Regions from separate parts of the Virgibacillus sp. Bac332 genome, predicted to be linked through region 1. Evidence: riboswitches for the same ligand, from Rfam matches in the RefSeq annotation. Region 1 holds a riboswitch; the other holds the start of a gene.

Region 1 (9,359 bases):
AGCAGTTCACGAATTGTTTCATTCCGTAAGAAGGCATCGTAACCATCAATGACGACATCCTTAGCATGTTCTCCTGACCGAACTTGTGATAATGGGTCAGCTAGAACCGGCACTTGCCATTTAGCAGCTAGCTTTGTAACGACTTCACCTAACTTAGGATCAGTCTGTGGTCCACATACAATAATACCTTTTTTCTTTTGCTTTAACTTTTCATGCATCTGATCTATTTGTGTAGGTGATAGCTGTTTTTTTCCGTCATAGGTTGGCAGGTATGGCGTATTACAAGTATCTCCCCACAAATTATCTAGTTGAAAATCTACGACCAATGGCTCACGAAAAGGGAAATTCAAGTGAACCGGTCCACAATTTCCTTCCTTTGCCATAAAAAAAGCCCTTGCAGCCTTATTCCTGGCATACAGCAGCATTTCTGGAGTTGATTCAGGAAGCGCCATTTCCTGAAACCACTTCACATATTCTCCATATAAATTCAACTGTGCTATAGCCTGAGGAGCGCCTACATCACGTAATTCATGAGGTCTGTCAGCAGTAAGAATAATTAATGGAACTCTGCTGTAAAAAGCTTCGACAATAGCTGGATAGTAATTTGCAGCAGCAGTACCGGATGTACACACTAATGCAACTGGACGCATGGTTTTCTTAGCAATACCCAGTGCATAAAAAGCAGCAGAACGTTCATCAATGATGATCCATTCTTTAATTTGTTTATGTTCGGCTAAAGTCAAAGCTAATGGTGTAGATCTTGAACCAGGTGAAATTACAGCATCCGTTAATCCATTATTTGCTAATTCATCAATGAAATTTGCTGTATAGCGTGTTAACGTCTCGGTGTGGTTCATGATTCTCCTCCTAAAACAGAAAGCATAGGTGTGAATTTAATCCGTGTCTCCTCAAATTCCGCTTCAGGAATAGAGTCCTTTACAACTCCACATCCAGCAAATAAAGACGCTTCATCATTTTGAATAAGAGCAGAACGTATAGCTACTGCGAACTCTCCATTATCATTACTATCTAGCCACCCTACAGGAGCGCCATACCAACCCCTATCTAATAATTCATAGTCTCTAATAAATGTTATCGCATCATTTCGAGGAACACCACCAAGAGCAGGTGTTGGATGTAATTGTTCAACAATGTCAAAAATACTGTATCCTGCTTTTAACTTTCCCGTTACAGGTGTATATAAGTGCTGTAGATTTTTCAATGGGTAAACAGTCGGCTCCTCTGGCACATGAACATTGACACAATATTTATTTAAGCCTTTTTTGATCATTTGCACGACAAAATCATGCTCTTCTCTATTTTTTTCATCGTGGAACAGTTGATTGCTAATTTGTCGATCCTCTGTTTCTGATTTCCCTCTAGGAGCAGTGCCTGCCAAACAGGTTGATAGCAATTGTTTATTTTCAATCTTTACTAATCGCTCCGGAGTAGCGCCGATAAAGCAATTGTTGTTACGTTCAAAAGCAAAAACAAAGCTGTTTGATTGGGTTGCTAACAACTGATCCAGTATCGTGGCAATATTAGCATTTTTATTTAATTTCACACGCATTTCTCTAGCCAATACGATTTTATCTATTGATGTATGGCGGATTTCTTCCGTTGCTTTCTTTACCGTTTTTTTCCATTCTTCAGGTGCAATGACTTTTGTAGTTAACATACGTAGTTTTTCCTTCTCTGCCTTTATTGGCGTGAGAAGGAAACGTTCAGTATCACGTAGTTGATTTGCCAATTGAATAGGATGATCCGTTTTTTTAGCCAAAACATTTATTGTAAAATAATAGTTTTCCTTATATTTCGTTAACATATATTCTGGAACAGTAAATTGAATAGCTGGAAAATCGCCCCAAAGCTCGGTTCGGTCCTTTTTAGGATCAAAATCCATTCCCCCCAATGAGACTAATCCAGTACCAGGAACATCAAACGAATTATGAATAATGGCTTGATCTATTACTTGTTTCCATTTTAATTCCATATGTTGAAAACGATTTTCATTAGCACTGATATCATACGCATTTCCAACGCCAGCTATAGAAAATGCATCATTTGTGCTCGTCCAAAAGACGCGATCCTTCTCTATCTGTCGTGCTGCTTCAAAAAAACAAACCGGATTTTTAGGTTGAATCTTTTTCGTTATGCTACAAAGCTGGACCTTATTAATAGAAAGGCTACTAATTGCGTCTTCCAAGATCTCTTCCAGTTGTTTATCTTGTACTTCAATCATCTGAATAAACCTCCGTTAAACTAACAATGACAAAACTTCCATCTTTATTCTATTCTCTTTTCAACTGTTTCTCAAGAAAATCAAACCCAAACGTTGACACTATATAGCAATTTCCATATCATTAATATGATATTGGTACAAAAACAGGAGGAGCATACCATGCAATCATTAAATAAAGTTAATATAAAGGATGCAATGAATGAAAAGGATGGTTTTCAAGTATGGTGGCGTTTATTACGTCCTCATACACTGACAGCATCTTTCGTTCCAGTATTTGTTGGGTCTATGCTTGCTTTTCGAGAAGGCCATGTTAACATATTATTATTTATCGCAATGTTAATTGCCTCCATGCTAATTCAGGCGGCAACGAATATGTTCAACGAATATTATGATTATGCTAAAGGACTAGATACCGAGGATTCTGTTGGTATCGGGGGCACCATTGTTCGTGATGGAATAAATCCAAAAACTGTCCTCCGCTTAGCACTTGCTTTTTTTGGAATTGCCATCTTAATTGGTATCTATATAAGTATTCAATCTAGTTGGTGGATAGCTGCTATCGGTTTAATATGTATGGTATTTGGTTATTTATATACAGGTGGTCCTCTACCCATAGCTTATACACCACTTGGTGAGTTATTCTCCGGTTTCCTAATGGGTACGGTCATTATTGGAATTAGTTACTTTATCCAAACAAACACGATCACTGGTGAGGTACTAATTGCTTCCATTCCAATAGCATTGTTTATTGGCGCAATCATGCTATCTAATAATATTCGTGATCTAGATAATGATAAAGAAAATGGTCGGAAAACACTAGCTATACTTTTGGGAAGAAAAAATGCAGTCCGCTTTCTAGCATTGATGTTCATTGTAGCCTTCATAACGACTGCGACGCTTATTATAGCAGACATTTTCCCACTATGGTCTTTCATTACATTTATTGGAATTATTAAAGCAGTTGATGTCATTAACAAATTTAAAGGCAAGACAGAGCCAATTGAAATGATGCCAGCAATGGCAGCAACTGGTAAAACAAACTCCATTTACGGAATTTTACTTGGGATATCTTTAGTTATTAGTATGTACATTTAATAAGGGGATATTATACTATGGACCATACGTTACTGAAAACATTAGGAATGGAAATTGAGACATTGACGAAGAATAAAGTAGTAGTCACGATGCCGGTTGATGAACGTACACATCAGCCAGCTGGATACTTACATGGTGGTGCTAGTGCTGCACTTGCTGAGACCGCTGCTAGCATTGGGGCTACATTACACGCAGATATGGAGCAAGAATCTATTTTCGGCATTGAAATTAATGCGAATCATATCAAAAGTAAGCGAACCGGTATAGTAACAGCTACTGCCATCCCTCTTCATGCAGGAAAATCAACAATGGTTTGGGATATTAAGATTACTGATGAGCAAGGCTCACTCATATGCATTTCTAGATGCACAATCGGTATTGTTTCAAAAAGACAAAAAAAGCAATAAAGAAAATTTTCCTTTGCGCAAGTATCGATAAGCAACTTTAAGCTATTGCTATTTCGCCTAGAATCGATGGTGTATTCTCCCTTTTGAAGTTGGTGTACGAAGCTAAAATTGTTAATCCAAAGCCCGAACGATAAAAATAAATGTGCATACGAGCACAGCCAAATTACGTAGACTCCTTGAAAAAGAATGTTTCTACTAGTACGATGGAACGCTTCCGAAGCCTTCCTTTGAATACCCTTGCTTTCAGCTAACGCCTACGACGACCTTCACCGTTCGGGACTTTAACCCTAGAGCGTGCGCACATGCCTGGCACACCAAAAGGAGTATAGAAAAACGAGCGTTTTTCTATACTCCTACGGCGTTACATAATCGCCCTTTTTTCTATGAAGCAATATGGACTTGTTTTTGTTCAATCCAGCTTTTTAATTTAATAAATAACGGGATAAATAACGCTCCAACGATGATACCCTTTATTACATTAAATGGAAGAACATATGCGTAAACGGAGAACCATTTAACGGAATTTGACATATCCTCCCAGCCCATAAACCAGCTGTAAGCAGGTAGAATGATGAAATAATTTAACAAACTCATTCCCAGAGCCATTATGATCGTTCCCGTTACTAGTCCAGAAACAACACTTTTGACTCCTTTATATTTATGATATAAGAGGGATACTGGAATGACGAACATAATCCCGGCCATAAAATTTGCAATAACTCCTACCGGATCTGTACCACCACTTATAGCTAAATAAAGAATATTCTTAATCGCTACAACAATAACCCCAGCTAATGGTGAAAAAATAAGGGAAGCCATTAATGCCGGGACATCACTGAAATCTACTTTTAAATAGCCTGGCAACAAAGGCAATGGGAAATTCAGGAAAAATAAGAGCAAAGATATGGTACCTAAAAGTGATAAAATAATAAGTTTTAATAGCTTTGATGATTGCATGTTACGTTTCATCGTTTTCCTCCTTCATCAATTATCGATTCCTATCTCGTGATGAAGGATATGAGCCTAACAGTTAGCAAATGAAAAACCCTAAAGCGCGGCCTAACCGGGGCTTTAGGGTACCATAAATTCATTAGGAAAAAGCAGTGCGAACTAACGCACCTTTTCTTGGCTCGACATCTTCTCCCATCCAGACTGTAACTGTCGGTTCTGGACTTACACCAGATCAGCCACAGCAAAATGCCTGCTGTGGGTCACGGACTTAAAGCAATTAACTGCTTCTTACCGTCGGTCGGGAATTTCACCCTGCCCCGAAGATGGAATCGATATTATGTTGTACCGTTATTTTAACCTATCTTTATTCGTATTGCAATATCTATGTTTACCTACTCAATCGATAAGTTTTCAATCAAATTAAGTATAGACTTTAGCGGAAAAGCAATAATCAGCTAAACTATAGAATGAACAAAAGCGCAAGCATCCGATTAGAAACGTAGCGACTGGAGCGAATCAACGGTGATAATACTATTTCAATAGGCGAACCGCCAGTCGTCAACAAACAAAAACTTCTTGACCAAAACATTTCTTTCCATAACTTTTTACGGACATGAAGAAAATCCATCTTGCTAAGTCTTGAACTGGCACTTTTATAGGCATTGATGAATTTCGATCATTCACTGTTGGGTTGTGCTTTGAACAAAAAAGGAAAAAAAGCCTTTGGGCTGTCACCCAACCGAAATTCATCTCCCCCTTACCGTTGGGCTACGCCCTTCACACGCTTGAAGTTGGAGACTTCTTTCGGAAGTACGTTAAAATTTCCTAGACTACAAAAAAATCACTCCGCCCCAGTAATAATGGAGCGAAGTGATTTATACATGCTAAGAAATTATGAAGGATGCTTATTCTTCGACATTGATGAATAATTTACCTTCAGCTTGCTCACGAGTTTCATTGCCATAGTCATCTTCGACCTTTACTTCTATTACTGCCCCTTCAGCAACAACATTGCTAGTTGCAGTCCAATAACCTACATAATGTCCATCTGATGTTTCCATCATTGGAAGCTCCGTAGCGTTCATAACCGTATTGGTCAATGGCATATGAATAAAGTACGTCGCTCTAAGCCCGGGTTCACTATCAAATTCAAATTTCACCGTCTCACCTGCTTCAAGTGTAACATCTTCCTCAGGAGTCAGATTCTCAATTTCTGGTGCAGTGAAATCTACATCAATAGTAACAGATTCAGTGGACGTATTGCCTGCTAAATCATGAGCAATTACTTCAATTTCATTTTCTCCGTTTTCTAAAAGTATTCGTTTAGAATACATGCCATCTTCAACAGCCGCTTCTTGCCCATTCACTTCCACGAAATCTAGGTTGGTATCAGAAACTGAACCTTCTACAGTTACGGTTTCACGATTAGATTTCTCTCCATCCTTAGGGCTGTCTATCGTTAATTCAGGAGACTCTGTATCCAACGTTACAGTTACAGGATCAGATTCACCTGTTGGAGTACCATCAAGTAATGATACAGCAGTTAATTCATTCGCTCCTTCCATCAATTCTACCGGAATAGCAAATGAACCATCATCACCAATTTCAGCAGTACCGGCTTCTTCTCCATTATTCATTAATTGAACGGTCGTTGTTGGTGAAGCAGTACCTTCAACAGTCAATTCCGTTTCGTTTGTAATCATATCTTCAGCTGGAGAAGTAATGACAGGTTCCTCCACCTCATAGTTTACACGAGCGCGAATCATGTAATTTCCTTCATTAGCAGGAGATTTAGACCAAGCCCCTCCTACTAATTGGTAGCTGCGTTCAGCATTAGGACTGCTTTCATCTGTAGCTAGACCTGGAGCACCTGTATTTGGAGCAGTTTGGATATATACCATATAGAAATCACCATCTACAGTAATTCCATGCTCAGAAAGATCAACTACCGTCCATGCATCTTTATCGCGATTTGCCTCTGCGTCAAATGGTCCAGCAAGTTTTTCACCCGGAGCACCGTCTGGTCCTGAAGCATCCCAAACTTCTACTTGGAATGCAGTTCCACCAGGGTTAGGGAACTCTTCATCCCAGAATTTGAATACACCAGAATCAACTACCCCAGCTTCTTCTCCTTCAGGAAGAGACATTTTCACTGCCCAACCATTGAAAGCATCATAAAATGCACGAGCATTTTCTGGTGTACCATCATCATATGCTATTTCTCCACCAGGAACCGTATAGAATGGTTCTAACTCGACATCTGCTGTCGTATCGCTATCCGCTAGAGAAACTTCAACTTCCGTACCATGATAACCGCTAGACACTACTTTTAGTGTATATGTTCCTTCATAAGCTGTAAGCGAATAGTTACCGTTTTCATCAGTTGTCACAGGTTCAACATTTGCATCCTCAACTAATAGAAGAGAAGCCCCTGAGATTGGCTCGCCTGTTTGCTGATCAGTTACCGTACCGCTAACTGTGTATTGATCAACTTCTTCTAGCGTAAAATCAGCTTCAGCAGCACCATCAGCTTCAATGGTTACGGATTGTTCTGCTGATTCAAACCCGTATGCTTCTGCTTTTACCGTATATTCTCCTGCGGCATGAAGTAATGAGTAACTACCTGTTGCAGGGTCCGTAGTCACCGAACGACCACTTTCTAGGACACTAACCTGTGCACTCATAGGAAGTAGTGTTGGGCTGACTGCCTCTTTATCTACTAATGGTTCTTTCTTTGGCTTTACTGGCTGAATTTTTGCAGGATAAACTTTTTCTTTTAGCGTATCCTTTGTATCCGTTTTAATAACACCTAAAGCAGCGTTATCGAAACCAACTACCCCTATATAGCCTCGATCCTTTGCCAAAGATGCACTTTCACCATTAGAAGTATCTGCTAGTGTTACGTCATCAATATACCAGCCATCTCTAGTGACACTCCCATCTGTGTCAAGATTAAAGCCAATATATACACGCTGTCCACTATATTCAGACAAGTCTACTTCTACGCTTTCCCAACCATCTGAGGTATTCGTTATTTCCGTTAATTGTGTCCAATCTTCTTGGTCAGTTGATATAAACACATGACCGTAATCCCAATTGTTTTCAATATTGTACCATTGATTGAATTGCAAGTATGCATTTCCTTCTGGTAAATCAATTGGTGGCATAACCAGTGTAGTGTTTGTGTTACTATCATACTCACCTGCTAAATTTGTAGCATATACGTTTTCTCCTGAAGCTGCACTCTCTGGTCCAGAAGTTGGAACACCACGCTCCCAGCTGTTATTTTCACCAAACACTGTCCAGCCAGCCGATGCTGATTCAAAATCGTCAGAGAAACCAACTGAGACTCCAGATAATAAAGTAACCTCATACGTATCACTGGTTACTTCATTGTTACCAAAATCATTAATTGTCCAAGTATACGTTAGAGATTCACCATCTATTTGCTCTCCAGGAATCGTTACTTGGTATTCTCCTTCTTTATAATCTCCTGAAACACGTTCCGCTTCGACAGTTTGTGTTTCACCATCTTGATCTGTATACGATAGATTTACACTGTTTACACTTATGTTGTCCGATACTTGAATGGACAAATTCAAATCCATTCCAGTATAAGATTCACTAGGACCTTCATGTTCGAAGACGGGAGCTTCTGTATCCTCTCCTGCCTTAGTAACCTGTCCCTCAAGTGTTCCTAACCCTGTAACAAGTGAAGAAATGGCATCATATGCATTTACAAGCCCATGACCATAACCATTATTCGGTACCTCTGTAAAGTTGTCATCTGTTAATGGCGTAGCCGTTGTTGTAAGAATTTCTTCAATTTCATCAACAGTTAGGCTAGCATCTGCTTGCTTTAATAATGCAACTACAGCAGATACTGCTGGACCAGCCATTGATGTTCCATTCCATCCACCTTCATAGCCACCACCAGGTACACTGGAACGAATATTAACACCAGGTGCTGAAATTTCAGGTTTAATTTCATCATAAGGAGATGGTCCCTGAAGAGAAAACCCTGCTAATACATCATTAACATCTGTTGCACCAGTTGCAAATGATTCCGGATAATTTGCTGGCACAGCTACAGAACCTGGTCCACCTGGATTTCCAAGCGATGTGTTACCCGCTGAAAATTCAGGGAATATTTCTGCTGCTCTCCAAGCAATAACCACATCACGGTACCACTCGTCTAAGCCAGGTCCACCACCCCAAGAATTATTTACGACATCTGGAGCCATTGACGCATCTCCACCAGGAGCAAGCATCCATTCAGCTGCAGCTATCAGCCATGTATCATAGCCACTACCTGCTGCATTTAATCCTTTGGCTGAAATCCATTTTGCACCAGGTGCTACACCAACTTGGTTCGAACCATCAGGTTCACTTCCAACCATTGTCCCGGTAACATGTGTTCCATGTCCATGGTCGTCATATGCTTCTTCTTCATCTGCAGTCGCATCGAAAAAGCTATAGGTATGATCAACTTCACCGGTATCATTATTATAGCCACGATATTTTTCCTGTAATGCTGGGTGATCCCATTGTGCACCACTATCAATACTAGCTACTACTGTACCAGTTCCATCAAAGCCCATCTCCCAAACAGACGGCGCTCCAACACGATCCACATTCCACTCAATATTGGTTAATTCCGATTC
Region 2 (9,359 bases), 2.0 Mb from region 1:
TCACTTGTTGGATCACGTTGTAAATCCAGCAATGCTCGCTCATAATCGCGCATCACACGCATAATTAACGAATTACCATAATAAATCTGCTCCATCACTGTCAAATCCCCATCTAAATCTGGATCTTGGGCTAAGTATTCAATTTGATAATCTTTTGCGTGCTGAATCGTACCCTGTTCTGGTGACTCAAGTTTTGCGATTGTTTTAAGGAATGTAGACTTCCCGGTACCATTTACTCCAATTAACCCTATTCGTTCATGCGCAGCAATGATACAGGAAACAGATTGAAATAATATTTTATCACCAAATGATTTCGTTATATTTTCAACGGTTAGCATTCTCGATCATCCTTCAACTCTTTCGATTCTTTAACCATGTTTTAATAATAATAACAATTAACAATAGCATCCAAGAAGTTACAAGGTAGAAAATAACTTTACTTGGCTCAGCCATCTCTGAAAAGAAAAAAGCCATTCCCGTCCATACAACAGCAATGATTACTAATTGTCCTAATAATAGCTTAATAATAATCTCCCCCATATCTGTGAACACAAGATCTTTTATCATTCATATTTTTTATATATAAAGTGAAACTTCAATCCGTGGGGGGTTTTGTTTTTCCCCACGGATGGTTAGTACCACAAGGGTATGACCTAAAGGCCCTTAAACCAATCGGACGTTACTAGCAGTTGCCCCCCCTCTTACATATTGGGTTCACTTCATTGCTTGAAGTGGCGGATTACTGCCAGTTATATGCGGGATAAAGTGAAACTTCCATCCGTGGGGGGTTTTGTTTTTCCCCACGGATGGTTAGTACCACAAGGGTATGACCTAAAGGCCCTTAAACCGATCGGACATTTACTGGCAGTTGTTCCACACTTACCCATATTGGGTTCACTTTATTGCTTAAAGTGCGGATCTTACTGCCAGTTATATGCGGGATAAAGTGAAACTTCCATCCGTGGGGGGTTTTGTTTTTCCCCACGGATGGTTAGTACCACAAGGGTATGACCTAAAGGCCCTTAAACCGATCGGACATTTATTGAAAGTTGTTCCACACTTACCCATATTGGGTTCACTTCATTGCTTAAAGTGCGGATCTTACTGCCAGTTATATGCGGGATAAATTAAAAAAATCCTCTACGGACAAGTTTATCCTATCCCTATGGATTTTTCCAACGTTAGAAGGATATTATTTTAGATAAAGTGAAACTTCAATCAGTTGGTGGTTTTGTTTATCCACCACTGATTGTTAGGTGAACCAATCGGACATTTACTGGCAGTTGAACACCTTCTTATCCATATTGCTTTCACTTTATTCCTTGAGGTGGGGGGCTTACTGCCAGTTATGTGGAATAAAGTAAGAAAGAGAAATAGCAAAATAAGCAAAGCAACTCCTCTTATTTCTGAGAAGTTGCTTACTTGCTTTGATATATCGTTTTATAATGATCGAAGTAAATTTGCCATTTCTATAGCTGATAACGCTGCTTCCGCTCCTTTATTACCTGCTTTTGTACCAGCACGTTCAATTGCCTGCTCAATGGACTCCGTTGTTAAGACACCAAAAATAACTGGCTTCTCGGATTGTAAGGATGCTTGAGATATCCCCTTTGCTGCTTCATTACAAACATAATCAAAATGAGGTGTCGAGCCTCGAATAACTGTTCCTAAAGTAATAATGGCATCATAGTCTGCTTTCAGAGCCATTTTCTTAGCAATTAATGGAAGCTCGTATGCTCCAGGAACCCAAACAATCGTAATATTTTCCTTTGCTACACCATGTCTAATTAAGGCATCCTCAGCCCCCTCGAGAAGTTTACTAGTAATAAAGTCATTAAACCTACTTACAACAATACCGATTCTTAAATCGGTTCCTACAAGATTACCTTCCAATATATGTCCCATTTTGCTTACACTCCTCTTCTATCATTAATCTATAATTGATTAAATCTTCAATAGAAATCATACATAAGTTAAACTTGGCAGCCATTCTTTCTAAATCTGGCACTCTCGCCATCATGCCGTTTTCTTTAATTATTTCACAGATAACTCCTGATGGGGCTGCTCCACAAAGTTTTGCTAAATCCACGGAAGCTTCTGTATGTCCAGGACGTGTTAAAACACCTCCACCCTTAGCAATTAAAGGAAATACGTGACCTGGCTGTTTAAAATCCTCTTTCATTGCAAATTTATTAACTAAGGCACGAATTGTCGTTGAGCGTTCATGTGCGCTTATCCCAGTAGTTGTATCCTTATAATCTACACTGACTGTAAAGGCTGTTGATAGCGGATCGTTATTGTTTGATGTCATTAAAGAAAGTCCAACTCGCTCTGCTACTTCTGACTCAATCGATGTACAAACCAGGCCTTTACCGTGGGTGATCATAAAGTTTATCGTATCAGGAGTGATCAGTTCAGATAGTGCTACTAAATCTCCTTCATTTTCTCTCTGTTCATCATCCACAACGATGATAGGTCTCCCTGTCTTTAATTGATCGATAGCCTCTTCAATTGTGTTCATTTATGGCACCTCCTAGATAATACCTTTTTGTTTAAGAAAATTATGATCAAGCTTCCTTGAATCAGTAGAATGGGAAAGCAATTGCTCTACATGTTTCACGAGCATATCACACTCTATATTCACCAAGCTCCCCTTGCCTTTATCTCCTAAAATAGTCACGGAAGCTGTATGAGGAATTAATGATATCGTAAAGACATTCCCACGAACTTGAAATAGTGTTAAGCTTACACCATCGACTGCAATCGAACCCTTTTTTAGTAAATATCTTTCTAGTTCCTTATCCACTTCAATGTCATAATAAATGGCATTCTCCTTTTGATATTTCTGAATAATCGTTCCAGTACCGTCAACATGGCCAGAAACAAAATGTCCACCAAATCGACTGTTAACTCCCATCGCCCTCTCTAGGTTCACTTCAGACCCTTTCGTCAGTTCCTTTAGAGAGGTAGCTTTCATTGTCTCTGGCATCACCTCAGCAGAGAAGCCAATATCATCAAATGCAGCAACTGTTAGACAAGTCCCATTAACAGCAACACTATCACCAACGTGCATATCCATGATCACCTTTTTGGCAGTAATTGTTAAAAAGATTGCCTGTTTAGATGGTTGCTTTATGGAGCGAATGACACCTTTCTCTTCAATAATTCCAGTAAACATAAATTTCACTCCTTTTTCCTAAAATTGAAGCGTACTAGATCGAACTTATACTGGTTTTATCTTTCCAACCAGTAGAACAAAAGCGCAAGCGCACGATTAGAAACGTAGCGACTAGAGCCAGTCAACGGAGATAAAGGAATCACGTTGTGCTTGCGAACCGATGATGACTTATCGCAGGGCGATTCGTGAAGTCGCATCGTTTCTTGGCGCTGGAGCTGGACGCGGTTCAACACGCCCAAATTTATCCATATGGACAAATTTACTAGACTACGAAAAAAGCCTCTGAATTTCGCTTCAGAGGCTTTGAGGACAGAATTTCGTCACCACATGTATACGTAAATAAGCCATTGAAAATATGAATGGCAAAAAAACGTTGGCAAATAGCATACGTATCCTATTTGCTAACATGCTGCGTCAAAAATTCCTTCTCCCATCCAGACTTTAACTGTCGGCTCTGGAGTCACACCAGATCCACCGTTTGGCATTATGCCGCACGGGTCACGGACTAAGAAGTAAATAACTTCATCACCGCCGATTGGGAATTTCACCCGACCCCGAAGGAAATAACTACTATATTATATTTTCCTTATTACGGTAGTAACTTTTTATTATTATAGGGGCATTTATTGGTTCCTATAAACCACCGCCAAGTTCCTACCAAAATCCTTCCACTTTCCTTAAGGATTATTGCTTAAATATTATCAATACTTATATAAAAATGCAAGGAGATATTTTTCTCCCCCATCATCTTTATAGCTTCCTAAAGTTGTGTAAGCATTCATTTAACTATAGATATTCGTACTTCTGTAATCAAATCAAGTGAAGCTTCCATCTGTTTTTAAAACATATACGTACAAAGGCTTCATTCGCCACATCCTGTGGCAACGCCTTTGTGACCTACTTCCATTTAGGCCCGAACCAATCGGACATTTACTGGCAGTTGATCCACACTTATCCATATTGGTTTCACTTGATTGCTTGAAGTGGGGACTTACTGCCAGTTATATGCGGGATAAAAAAAAATATATGGTTATATAATAAATGGGTCACACCATAAAATAGTAATTATTACAGTACCTTCCTTGCTATTGCATTTCACTAGTAATCATCGTAAGATTATCTGCTGAAGAAGCCACTTCGTCCATTGCTTTACCTAATTCATCCAATACGTTCACAAATGAAATAAACTCTTTTTCAATCTTATTATTTTGAATCCTGGTTTTTTTCATCGTATTAACAATCTCTGCAAAATGCGTTTCCGATTCTTTTAACGTATCGTTTCCATTTTCGATTTCTTCGCTAATTTTATATAATGATCCAGTTAATTTTTCTACTTGTTGATCTGTATTCGAGATAAGGGTTGACACATTTGTGACTGATCTTTTTGTTTCATCTGCAAGTTTCCGAACTTCTTCTGCCACGACTGCAAATCCACGACCGTGCTCACCAGCTCGTGCAGCCTCAATTGAAGCATTAAGAGAAAGCAGGCTTGTTTGATCAGCGATCCCCGTTACAATATCAATAATTCCTTGCATTTTTTTTGATATATCTGCTAAAGCCTTCACCTCACTAGCAAGCTTATGTATAGAATAATGAATTGTCGACATGTTTTCCTTCTGTTCGTTTACTTGCTGCTTACCATTTGTCGCTCGCTTCTCTGCTAAATGTGAAAGCTCTGACCCAGCATTCGCAATTAATACAATTTCATCTGATTGTGAACTCAGTTGTTGGAACGCAGCATTTGTTTCTTCCGATATGGCCGCAAGATTCTCCGATGCATGTGCTACATTTTCTCGTATTAATTGCTTTTGTTCCTCTGCTTGTTTTTTTATCCGCTCTGTTTCCGCATCATATGCTTCCAATACCAGCTGTTGCTCTAAATTTACTATTTTTGAAATGGATCGAATTGCTAGGAAACATTCGTCTTTTGAGTTAATGTTCTTCTCTATTATTGTCACCAATGACAAGAACAGGTCTTGAAAGGCACACATGTACCACTTTGTATCAAGTCCGATATGTACATGTATTAAAGCGATTCGTTGTCGTTTGGAGAAATATTCCTCATTGATTACCCCTGTAAACATTTCCGAGATATGTCTTTTTAAAGTTTGCTTTAGTTTTTCTATAGAACTATGTTGATTAATAATTTGTAGTAAAGCAGGTTCATTTTCTAGATTTTGATAAAATCTATCAACCATAAAACCCAGATTTTCTACGACATATTCTTGCGTACAATGAATTATTCGTAAATCGGTCTCCGTAAGTCCAATCATCTGAAATTGTCTCTCTACTTCACTACCAGCTTCTATTTGAAGCTTGGCTTGTCCACCTTCTAATTGACGTGTGGTAGTTTTTTTGGTATTTCTTAACATCAATTGTTTCCCCCTATCTGTATAGGGTTAATATCGGCAAAATAGTTACTTATTTTCAGTCTAGTGAACGATCCCTTCGATCGACTTGTAGTTTTTATGGTTAATTCAGCCCTAATTTACTAGATAGTCTATTTTCACGCGAGTATAAATGTTTATAAAGTGAAAATTCAATGAGTTAGGGGTGTTGTTTTATCCTCCACCGAAAGTTAGTTCCAGAGCAAAAGCGAAAGCGCCTGATTAGAACCGTAGGGACTGGAGCGAGTCAACGGAGATAAAGAAATTACGATGAGCTTGCAAGCCGATGATGACTTAGATTAGGGAGATTCGTGAAGTCACCTCGTTTCTGGGTGCTGGAGCTGGATGTGGCTCAACACGCCCATATTTATCCACATGGGCAAATTTTATACTTCTTATCTTTCAAGGATATGACCTAAGGCCTTTGAACCAATCGGACATTGACTGGCAGTCCATCCCCTACTTAAACATATTGGTTTCCTTTATTGCTTGAATTTATATGCGGGATAAACGAAACACATATGATGCCCTATTTTCATTAATAAAGAAATAATTGCATGAAATCAAATTGCGAAACTAATACCAATGGTTTATTTATCAATAACCGTTTAAAAACCTGGTAAATGTTAGTGACCTAAGATTATTAATGTATTCACGTTTACACGCTGTTCACTACAATGAAGCAGGAGAAAAGAACTACGAAAAATTTTGGAAAAATAGCTACAAAACTATCATTTTTAAAATTAAGACAAATATTGACAAAGTTCTACACTACTCTCCATATATAGTTAGAGACAACTACCAATGGAACTAGGGGGAATTTATACCAAAAAAAGGAGGAGAAAAAATGCAGCAATTTCCCATGAGGAAATATATTGCCGTTCTGCTAATCTGTATCTTACTTATCACATTAGCTACGCCATATCTATCACATGTTTTTGCCCAACAAGATAAGCGCGAGTCTGCTAGTCAAGTAATACAAAGTAAGCTAGTAAAAACATTTGATAAAACTGATTATGTGCGTTATCTAGTTATTCTTAAGGATCAGGTCAATACTGTACAGCTAGCAGAAAGTGCAAAAAAAGAAGCAATACAAGCAAAACTTTCTACCGCTAAGGCAAAACAACTCAAACAAAGGACCGTTGTGTCTGCATTACAAGAAAATGCCGAAAAAACGCAACAGGATCTAAAGTCCTTACTAAAAAAACAAAAACAATCGGGGAACATCAAGCAATTTCACAGCTATTTCATTGTTAATGCCTTTTCTGTTACCGGAAATGAGAAATCAGTGGAAAGAATCGCTAAATCTAAGCAGGTAAAATCGATCATACTGGATGAACAACAGCAACTTCTTCCTATTGAAGAGGATAATACGTTCGCCGTAAAACAAACAGACAACCAGTCAGAGGATACCGAATGGAATATTGAGCGAGTAGGAGCACCGGAAGTTTGGGAAAGAAATATAACTGGAGAGGGTACCGTCGTTGCAAATATTGATAGTGGAGTAGAAGGTAATCATCCAGCTTTAACCAGACAATACAGAGGTTATCAAGAAGATGATCCCGATCAACCAGTTCATGAATTCAATTGGCATGACGCTGTTTTTGATCGCTCACGTCCAATGGATTCAGATGGCCACGGAACGCATACCATGGGCACGATGGTTGGTCAAGAGGAAGGTGGACAAAATAAAATCGGTGTCGCTCCAGGTGCAAAGTGGATTGCTACCAGAGCATTCTATCAAGGAACAGGCTATGACTCTTATATTTTGGAAGCCGCAGAATGGATACTAGCCCCAACAGATGCGAACGGTGAGCCTCATCCGGAAAAAGCTCCAGATGTGGTAAATAACTCTTGGGGTGGTAGCCCAATAAACAATGACTGGTTTCGACCAATGGTACAGGCATGGCGCAGTGCTGGAATCGTTCCTATATTCTCTGTAGGAAATGCAGGGTTCTTGAATCCATCAGAGCCTGGTACAGCTTCAGCACCAGCGAATTATCCAGAATCCATTGCTGTCGGTGCTACTGATGCAAATGATGATTTAGCATCGTTCTCTCTTCAAGGACCGTCAGAGAGAGGTGAAATAAAACCAGATATCTCTGCTCCCGGAGTTACCATTCGTTCTTCTCTACCTGGTGCATCATGGGATACATTTGACTATGGGGAGTCTAGCGGTACTTCTATGGCCGCCCCACATGTTGCAGCTGCAATATTATTAATGAAGCAAGTCGATGCTTCTTTAACCGTTGATGAGATAGAAAATATCTTAAAGCTAACTGCTACGGAAAAAACGAATGAGGAGTATACAAATGCCCCAAATAATGGTTATGGGTACGGTATTCTAAATGTAGACGATGCAGTAGAAGCTGTTGAACAAGGAATAGGCACAATTACAGGACAGGTTCAGACGTATGGACAAGATGATCAAGCTCCAACAGTAGAATCAGAACTCAGAGAAGCTGTGTTTTTAAATGAAAATGCTTCTTTTTCGGTACATGCGGAAGATAATACAAGTGTTAATGATGTTACACTACATGTACAGTATGACAATAATACAGAACGTAGCTATCCAGCTGCTATAATTGAAGGAAACCATCAAAGTGGTTCGTATACTTCTGTTGTGCCACTAGAAGATATTTCAGGTATGTCACTACATTATTGGTGGAGAGTCGAAGATTTCAGTGGAAATGTAACAGAAAGTGAACCTCAATTAGTTCGTATAGAGGAAGGTATAACGGATGGCTACTCAGAAGACTTTGAATCTTATCCAGACGGCTGGTATTCCTTTGGTACTAATAATTCCTGGGAATGGGGACTACCAAGCTACGGACCAGAAGAAGCGGCCTCTGGTAGAAAATTACTGGGCACAAATCTTCGTGGACAATATGAAATGCATTCAGATATGACGATGGTTATGCCACCAATTCTTCCAGAGAACGGAACACAACTGCGCTTTAAACAATGGTACGAGTTAAGCTATTTCGGCTGGGATACAGGAACAATATATGTTTCTACTGACAAGGAAAATTGGGAAGAATTGTATCATATTACAGAATCGAATGACAACTGGCACGAAACAGGAATTGATTTATCTGACTATGCAGGAGAAAAGATTTATATTGGGTTTAATTTAAAGTCACAGGATAATCAATTTGCTGGATGGTATCTTGACGATGTTCGTCTAACAAACGATCGTGCACAAAAAAACGAGAAGCAAAACATGAAAACATCTGGAACGATGAAAACGACTATGCAGGAACATTTATCCTATCCAATATCTACTTTACAAGCAACCAATGATTCAGATCTCTTACCCGTAGGTGAAGCTACCATTGGAGTAGAAGAAACTGGATGGGAAACAAAATCCAATCCTAAAAATGGAGAATTTATCATTCATCACCCACCCGGTGATTACACACTATCCGTTAATGCCTATGGATATAGCTCGGTAACAGAGACTGTGACGTTATCTGAGAATGGGGATATTTCTCCGACAATTTCCTTAGAGCCGCTACCTAAGCAGGAAATCTCGGGAACAATTACAGATAAAAACGGTAATAAAATTGAAAATGCAACCATTTTTCTATTGGAAGACGAGCATGCGGAACCTGTTAAATCTAGCGAAAATGGTACCTATACTTTGCAAGCCTATGAGGGTGCTTATACAGTAAAAGTATTTGCAGAAGGATATGATGGTGAAGCTAAGTCTGTACTGGTGAAGGAAAATGAGGCAAACCAGCTAGACTTTGAATTAACAACGTTCTCCAGCAATGAGACGTCAGAAATTTATT

What was found. Region 1 has a riboswitch for FMN ahead of D9782_RS20050 (ECF transporter S component). Riboswitches for the same ligand answer to the same signal wherever they lie in the genome.
Region 2: linked by a shared signal. The riboswitch ahead of ribE (riboflavin synthase) and the one ahead of D9782_RS20050 (ECF transporter S component) in region 1 are both predicted to bind FMN.

The regions. Positions count from the first base shown of each region.
Region 1 is NZ_CP033046.1:4,089,683-4,099,041, forward strand. It holds gene menD (2-succinyl-5-enolpyruvyl-6-hydroxy-3-cyclohexene-1-carboxylic-acid synthase) at 1-857, opposite strand, end outside; gene D9782_RS20035 (isochorismate synthase) at 854-2,242, opposite strand; gene D9782_RS20040 (1,4-dihydroxy-2-naphthoate polyprenyltransferase) at 2,402-3,337, shown strand; gene D9782_RS20045 (hotdog fold thioesterase) at 3,355-3,744, shown strand; gene D9782_RS20050 (ECF transporter S component) at 4,126-4,713, opposite strand; FMN riboswitch at 4,876-5,024, opposite strand; partial or broken gene D9782_RS20055 (transposase) at 5,156-5,401, opposite strand; gene D9782_RS20065 (S8 family serine peptidase) at 5,601-9,359, opposite strand, start outside.
Region 2 is NZ_CP033046.1:2,134,669-2,144,027, reverse strand. It holds gene D9782_RS10265 (ABC-F family ATP-binding cassette domain-containing protein) at 1-338, opposite strand, end outside; gene D9782_RS10260 (hypothetical protein) at 352-567, opposite strand; gene ribE (6,7-dimethyl-8-ribityllumazine synthase) at 1,441-1,905, opposite strand; partial or broken gene ribB (3,4-dihydroxy-2-butanone-4-phosphate synthase) at 1,907-2,521, opposite strand; gene ribE (riboflavin synthase) at 2,534-3,178, opposite strand; FMN riboswitch at 3,597-3,744, opposite strand; gene D9782_RS22870 (hypothetical protein) at 3,998-4,216, shown strand; gene D9782_RS10240 (globin-coupled sensor protein) at 4,264-5,550, opposite strand; gene D9782_RS10235 (S8 family peptidase) at 6,413-9,359, shown strand, end outside.